2 regions of the Streptomyces sp. NBC_01304 genome follow, and region 2 is predicted to be linked to the other one. Evidence: riboswitches for the same ligand, from Rfam matches in the RefSeq annotation. Region 2 holds a riboswitch; the other holds the start of a gene.
What was found. A riboswitch is a leader RNA that binds a small molecule or an ion and turns the genes downstream of it on or off. The one in region 2 is predicted to bind cobalamin.
Positions count from the first base shown of each region.

Region 1 (3,400 bases), 3.3 Mb from region 2:
GGCACCCCGGAATCGAGCAGGAGGCGCAAGCTGCGCAAGGCGGGCGCGGCGCTGTTGCGAGTGCCGGTCACCCGCTCGTACGCCGGTGGGGCCGCCTTGACGTCGAAGCCGACCCAGTCGACCAGGCCGTACTCCAGGATCTCCCCGAACCGGCGGGGGAAGGCCCCGCCGGTGTGCAGGCCGACACCGAACCCGAGGTCGCGCACTTCCCGCATGGCCCGGGCCAGCCCCGGCTGCAGCAGTGGCTCGCCGCCGGAGAAGACCACGCCGTCCAACAGGCCCTGGCGGCGGGCGAGATGCCCCCGCACCGTCGCCCATGCGATGCGGGCCGGGGCGCGCGGATCGAGCAGCGCGGGATTGTGGCAGTAGCCGCACCGCCAGGGACAGCCCTGACAGAACACGGTGGTGACCAGCCGCCCCGGCCAGTCACAGCTGGACAGCCGGGCCCAGCCGCCGACGCCGATCACGCCCCGGCCCCGGCCGCCGCTGTACGGAAGGGCAGGCGCTCGGCGTGCTCGCCCTTCTTGCCGATGTTGAAGGAGGCCACGGGCCGGTGATAGCCCATGACCCGCGTCCACACCTCGCAATCCCCGCCGCACTGGGGGCAGTTGGCGTGCTCGCCGCTCAGATAGCCGTGCTCGGGGCAGATCGAGAAGGTCGGGGTCACCGTCAGGTACGGCAGCGAGAAGCGCTCCAGGGACCGGCGCACCAGCTCGCGGCAGGCCGTGGCATCGGAGAGGCGCTCCGCCAGGTACAGGTGCAGCACCGTGCCGCCGGTGTACTTGCCCTGCAGCTCGTCCTGCATCTCCAGCGCCTCGAACGGGTCTTCCGTCCAACCGACTGGCAGCTGCGAGGAGTTGGTGTAGTAGGGATTCTCGTCCGTGCCCGCCTGGAGGATGCCGGGGAAGCGGCGCCGGTCCTCCTTCGCGAAACGGTAGGTGGCGCCCTCGGCCGGAGTCGCCTCCAGGTTGTAGAGATGCCCGGTCGCCTCCTGGAACGCCACCATGCGCGCCCGTACGTGATCGAGCAGGCGGACGGCGAGGGCATGGCCCTCGGGCGCGGTGATGTCGTACGCGTCGTGCGTGAAGTTGCGGATCATCTCGTTGATGCCGTTCACGCCGATGGTGGAGAAGTGATTGCGCAACGTCCCCAAGTAGCGCCTGGTGTACGGGTACAGGCCGCCGTCGATCAGCTCCTGGACGGTGACCCGCTTGATCTCCAGGCTCTCGCGCGCAAGGTCGAGGAGACCGTCGAGAGCCGCGAACAGGCCGCGCTCGTCGCCGGCGTGCAGATGCCCAAGGCGCGCACAGTTGAGGGTGACCACCCCCAGGGAGCCGGTCTGCTCGGCGCTCCCGAAGAGCCCGTTGCCCCGCTTGAGCAGCTCGGTCAGATCCAGCTGGAGCCGGCAGCACATCGAGCGGATCATCCCGGGGCTCAGCTCGGAGTTGAGGAAGTTCTGGAAGTACGGCAGCCCGTACTTCGCGGTCATCGCGAACAGCCGCTCGGCGTTCTCGCTCTCCCAGGGAAAGTCCGCGGTGATGTTGTACGTCGGAATCGGGAAGGTGAAGACCCGCCCCGTGGCGTCCCCGGCCGTCATCACCTCGATGTAGGCGCGGTTGATCAGGTCCATCTCCGCCTGCAGCTCCCCGTAGGCGAAGTCCGCCTCCTCGCCGCCGATCACCGGTATCTGCTCGCGCAGGTCCTCGGGGCAGGTCCAGTCGAAGGTGAGATTGGTGAACGGGGTCTGGGTGCCCCAGCGGGAGGGCACGTTGAGGTTGTGCACCATCTCCTGTACGCACTGCAGGACTTGGTCGTACGTCATGGCGTCCTTGCGCACGTACGGCGCCATGTACGTGTCGAAGGAGCTGAACGCCTGGGCCCCGGCCCACTCGTTCTGCAGCGTGCCGAGGAAGTTGACGATCTGCCCGACCGCAGAGGAGAAGTGGCGCGGCGGCGCGGAGTCGATCTGGCCCGGCACGCCGCCCAGACCCTCGGCCAGCAGGGTGCGCAGGGACCAGCCCGCGCAGTAGCCCGCGAGCATGTCCAGGTCGTGGAGGTGGAGGTCGCCCTCGCGGTGTGCGCGGCCCACGGCCTGCGGATAGACCTGGTCCAGCCAGTAGTTGGCCACGACCTTCCCGGCGGTGTTGAGGACGAGGCCGCCGAGCGAATACCCCTGGTTGGCGTTCGCGTTGATCCGCCAGTCCCGGCGGTCCAGGTACTCGGTCACGGAATCCACGGCGTCGATCTGTGTCACGTCGGCCCTCCCACGAGGCAGCACGGAGAATCGTCCGCACCGCGCGGGCATGCGCGGTGGGTGGCCGGCAGGTATCGGGCTCGGGCCGCTGTGCGGTCCCACACCGTTGCGGGGCAGCCCCGGATTCCCACCGGGTTCCCTGTTGCCTCGGCGTGCGTACCCGGATGTACCCGGACGTTCCGCCGAACCAGCTGCCGCAACACTACATGTGGGGATCAGGGCGACATGCCGACACAAGATGGTGGGTGACGTTCGGCCCCGAGGGCGGGGCTTTGGTCCCGTCCGGGGGTGCCCGAGTGTTACGCGGAGGTGGCCTGCCGTGCGCGGGGCGGGCGCGGCCCGAGTGAGGCAGGGGCAACCGGGTCCTTACCGCACAGAAACCGTGCGGGGCAGGCCGGTTCGTAACGTCGTACGGTGTGATCCGCACGCAGCAGCCCCCCGCCAAGACGCCCCCCACCCGGACGCCCGGCTCGCAGGTGCCCGCCACGCAGGCGCTCGCCACACCACCCGCGCGCCCGGCCCGACGGCATCGGCCCCGCACGCGCTCGCTGCCCGCCCTGCCCGGCTGGGGCTCCATCCGCGGCCGGGTCGCGATCGTGCTCGCCGTGCCCACCTGCCTGCTCCTCGTCGTGACCGGCCTCGGCGTCGCCGACCGGGCCGCCGACTGGTCCGCGGCGCGCGAGACCGCGGGCCGCGTCGACCTGGTCCTGAAGGCGCAGGGCCTCGTCCGTGAACTGCAGCGCGAACGCGGCCTGACCAACGGCCTGTTGGGCGGCGCCGGACAGTATCGCGACGACGTCTCGGCGCAGCGCAACCGCACCGACCGGGCCCGCCTAGCCTTCGAGGCCCTGCTCGCCGCGGGCGGCGCGGGTGCCGACACCGCCGGTGCCGCGGCGGATGCGCTCGCGCCGGTCACAGCTCTGGGGGCGGTACGCGCCCACGTCGACGACGGCAGCGCGGACAAGGCCCCGACCCGGACCGCGTACACCAAGGCGATCGAGGGGCTGATCGGCGCCGCCGCGGCCGAACCGGTCCGCGGCGACCGGGCGCTCGCCGACGCGATGGGCGCCCTGACCGCCCTCGCCAAGGCCACCGAGGCGGTCGCCCTCGAACGGGGCCTGCTGAATGGGGTGTTCGCGGCCGGCC
Region 1 covers NZ_CP109055.1:10,107,696-10,111,095, forward strand. The annotation lists gene OG430_RS45400 (anaerobic ribonucleoside-triphosphate reductase activating protein) at 1-467, opposite strand, end outside; gene OG430_RS45405 (ribonucleoside triphosphate reductase) at 464-2,254, opposite strand; cobalamin riboswitch at 2,304-2,461, opposite strand; gene OG430_RS45410 (sensor histidine kinase) at 2,671-3,400, shown strand, end outside.
Region 1: another riboswitch for cobalamin. It lies ahead of OG430_RS45405 (ribonucleoside triphosphate reductase); the one in region 2 lies ahead of OG430_RS30420 (CbtB domain-containing protein).

Region 2 (3,400 bases):
GCTTACGGCGGTCATCGCTGCCGTACATCCACTCCCCCTTGGGTGCACCGTCCGGCTCCCAATCCTGACATACGTACCCGCACGCCACGAGGCTGACCGGGGCCTGCATCTTCTTCGTAGATGAGCCGTTACACCCTTCCCAGATCGGGTAGGCGCGGAGATGCCTGCCAACTGAATCGGTCGAGAGAGGCCACCATGCAACACTCCATGAGCCAATTGCGGCTGGCCTCCGCCTTCGTGGAGACCGCCGACACCCTGACCACCGACTTCGATCCGGCCAAGTACCTGGCACGCCTCGCCGACCGCTGCGTGGAGCTGCTCGGGGCGGTGGCCGCCGGAGTCGTGCTCTTCTCCGAGGAGCAGGTCTCCCTGGTCACCAGCTCGGACCGGGACGACTGGGTGCTCGGTCTGCTCGAGGTGCAGCACCTCGGCGGGCCCTGCCTGGACAGCTTCACCACCGGCGCCCCGGTCGGGCCGGTGCCGCTCGACGAGCCCCAAACCCTCACCCGCTGGCCGGATTTCACCGTGCGGGCCCGGGTCCAGGACATCAGCTCCACCTATGCGGTGCCACTACGGCTGCGCGAGACCGTGCTCGGCGCGGTGATCGTCTTCACCACGCACCAGCGGCCCCGCGCCGAGGTGGAGCTGGCCCAGGCGCTCGCCGACGCCGCGACCATCGGTCTGCTGCACCAACGCGAGATGTCCCAGTGCCGGGAGCTCTCCGAGCAGTTGCAGACCGCGCTGACCAGCCGCGTACTGATCGAGCAGGCCAAGGGGCTGCTCGCCGAGCGCTGGGGCGTCGGGGTGGACGAAGCCTTCCGGGCCCTGCGCCGCCATGCCCGCACGGCCCGCCGGCCGCTCAGCATGGTCGCGCAGGCCGTGATGGACGGGGATCTGGACGACTATGCGCTGCGTGGAGAACGCAACACACCGTCCTGATCGGGACGCCCGGCGGTCGCGGTCGGGAGGCGCGGCTGCCGTGATCGCGCGGCACGGCAGCCGTGATCAGAACTCACCCACCGCCACCAGGCCACGACTTGGCGTCAAAGTGCCTCTAGGCCTTGGCGTTCATCCGTTCTAGAGTTGGGCCAACGGCTCTACGCAGAGTTGCCGTTCAACGGCCCCAGCCCCCGGCCACACGCCAGAACAACTGGACTGGCCTCAGAACCTCCCGTGCCGGCGCCGGGTTACTCCCGCAGCCCGAGCGCGCGCGGTCGAGGACCGGCCCGGCCGGCGGCTCCGGGGGGAGCGGGTCACCGGCCGGGTCAGGTGCGCCCCCCGAGCCTCCAAGAGCCCCCCTTGCCGCCCCCGGTGACCTCGCAAAGGACAGGCAGGCCTGGTTGACAGGGGTTGCCGTGGACTGCGACTCTCCCGGACGACAAGTCCATACATTGAGGCGACGGTTGACAGGAACCCGGTGCAACTCCGGGGCGGTCCCGCCACTGTGACCCCACGCGCCACCCTCCGGTGACGCGTACGGGAAGTCAGGAACTGAACCCGTCGTCCTCCTGCCATGGGGCGTGGAAACCCCAGAAGGAGGTCACCGGTATGTCTCTGCAGCACGCGCAGCACACCGACACCGCGGCGGTTTCGGCCGCCACCACCCGCACCCGCGACCTGCTGATCGCCTCGGCCGCGGTCATCATCGCTCTTGTGGCGCTGTACGCGATCTTCCTGGACAACGGAACGATGATCGCCGCGACGGGCGACTACCTGCACGAGTTCTCCCACGACGGACGGCACCTCTTCGGCGCCCCCTGCCACTGATCGGGGCGCTCGCACCATGTCTTCACCCGTACTCCCCCTGCTCGGGCGCGGTCTTGCGGCAGGAGGAGCGGCCGGTCTTGCCACCGGTCTCTTCTCCCTGCTGCTCGCCGAGCCCTTGATGGACAAGGCGATCCGCCTCGAAGAGGCACGCTCCGAATCCGGCCACAAGCACGAGCCGGCCGGCGCGATAGTCAAGCACCACGAGGAGCTCTTCACGCGCTCCCAGCAGCACTTCGGCCTGGTCGTCACGGCGATCGTCGCGGGCCTCGCCCTCGGCCTGCTCTTCGCCGTCGCCTACGCCCTGGTGCACCGCCGCACGCCCACCGCCGGTTCCCCGTGGACGCGCGCCCTCACCTTCTCCACGGCCGCCTTCCTGGCCGTCTCGCTGCTCCCCGGGCTGCGCTACCCGGCCAACCCGCCCGGCGTCGGCGACTCCACCACGGTCGCCAACCGGCAGGCCCTGTGGCTGGCCGCGGTCGCCATCGGGGTGCTCGGCATGGTCCTGGTCTGGCAGGTGTACGTACGCCTCGCGTCCCGCTCCGTGCCGGTCAGGCACCTCGCGGTCGCGGTGGCCACGATCGCCGTCCTGGTCGCGCTGTTCGCGCTGCCGGGCAACCCGGACGAGGTCCCGGTCGCGGCGACGCTCCTGTGGGATTTCCGGGTCCTCTCGATCGCTTCACACGTGCTGCTCTGGGGCGTGTTCGCGGCGGTCTTCGGCGCACTCGGCCTGCGGGCCGCCGCCCGCGCCGCCGCTCCGGCCCCGGCCGCCGCGGAGGCTTCGGGTCAAGGGCCGGTGCCGGTGGGCTAGGGCCTGTCTCCCCGATCTCTGTGGATCAGCCTGCGGCGTCTGGTGCGTGCTCTCGGCGTGCCGGGCGGAAGGCCCCGTCGATGGGCCGGACGTACTTGGTCTTTCGCCCGGTGCGGCGAGAGGGGGTCCCCCCTGCTCGAAGAGCTTGGGGGAGCGTGCCAGGCGTCGCGAGGCAGACGGGAGTTTGAAGACAGGCCCTAGTTGAGTCGGGCCGGGTGGCTCAGGGCCCGGTGCCCGTGAGGTAGGCCGAGACCACCACGTTCGACGTGTACGCCTTGGCCGCCCGGTCGAAGGTGCCGCCGCAGGTGATCAGGCGCAGCTCGGCCCGGTCCGGCTCGCGGGCGCCGTAGGCCTGCTGTGCGTCGAACCGGTCGCGGGTGAAGACCTGGACGTCCTCGACGGTGAACTCCGCGAGCGAGCCGTCCGCGCGGGTCACCCGGATCTGCTGGCCCGGGCGCAGCGTGCTGAGGTTGTAGAAGACAGCGGGCTGCGTCTCGGTGTCCACATGCCCGACGAACAGCGCGGCCCCCTTGGCACCGGGCTTCACCCCGCCCCCGTACCACCCGACCACACCTTTCTGGTCGTACGGGGGCGGGTCGATGGCCCTTTCCGCGTCGAGGCCCCGCTTCACGACGGGGGCCTGCACTCCTATGGCGGGGATGTCCACGCGGTGCGGCCGGGCGGGCGGCAACGGCTTGTGGGCGGGCGGCAGTTGGACCTCGGCGGGCTGCCCGATCCCCGACACGTCACCGATGCTCGGGCCGCTCTGCGGCACATCGGTCAGATCGCTCCCCCAGACCAGCAGACCGGCGAGGAGCACGACCC
Region 2 covers NZ_CP109055.1:6,844,659-6,848,058, reverse strand. The annotation lists gene OG430_RS30430 (glycoside hydrolase family 6 protein) at 1-28, opposite strand, end outside; gene OG430_RS30425 (ANTAR domain-containing protein) at 208-939, shown strand; cobalamin riboswitch at 1,364-1,515, shown strand; gene OG430_RS30420 (CbtB domain-containing protein) at 1,549-1,767, shown strand; gene OG430_RS30415 (CbtA family protein) at 1,784-2,575, shown strand; gene OG430_RS30410 (class F sortase) at 2,796-3,400, opposite strand, start outside.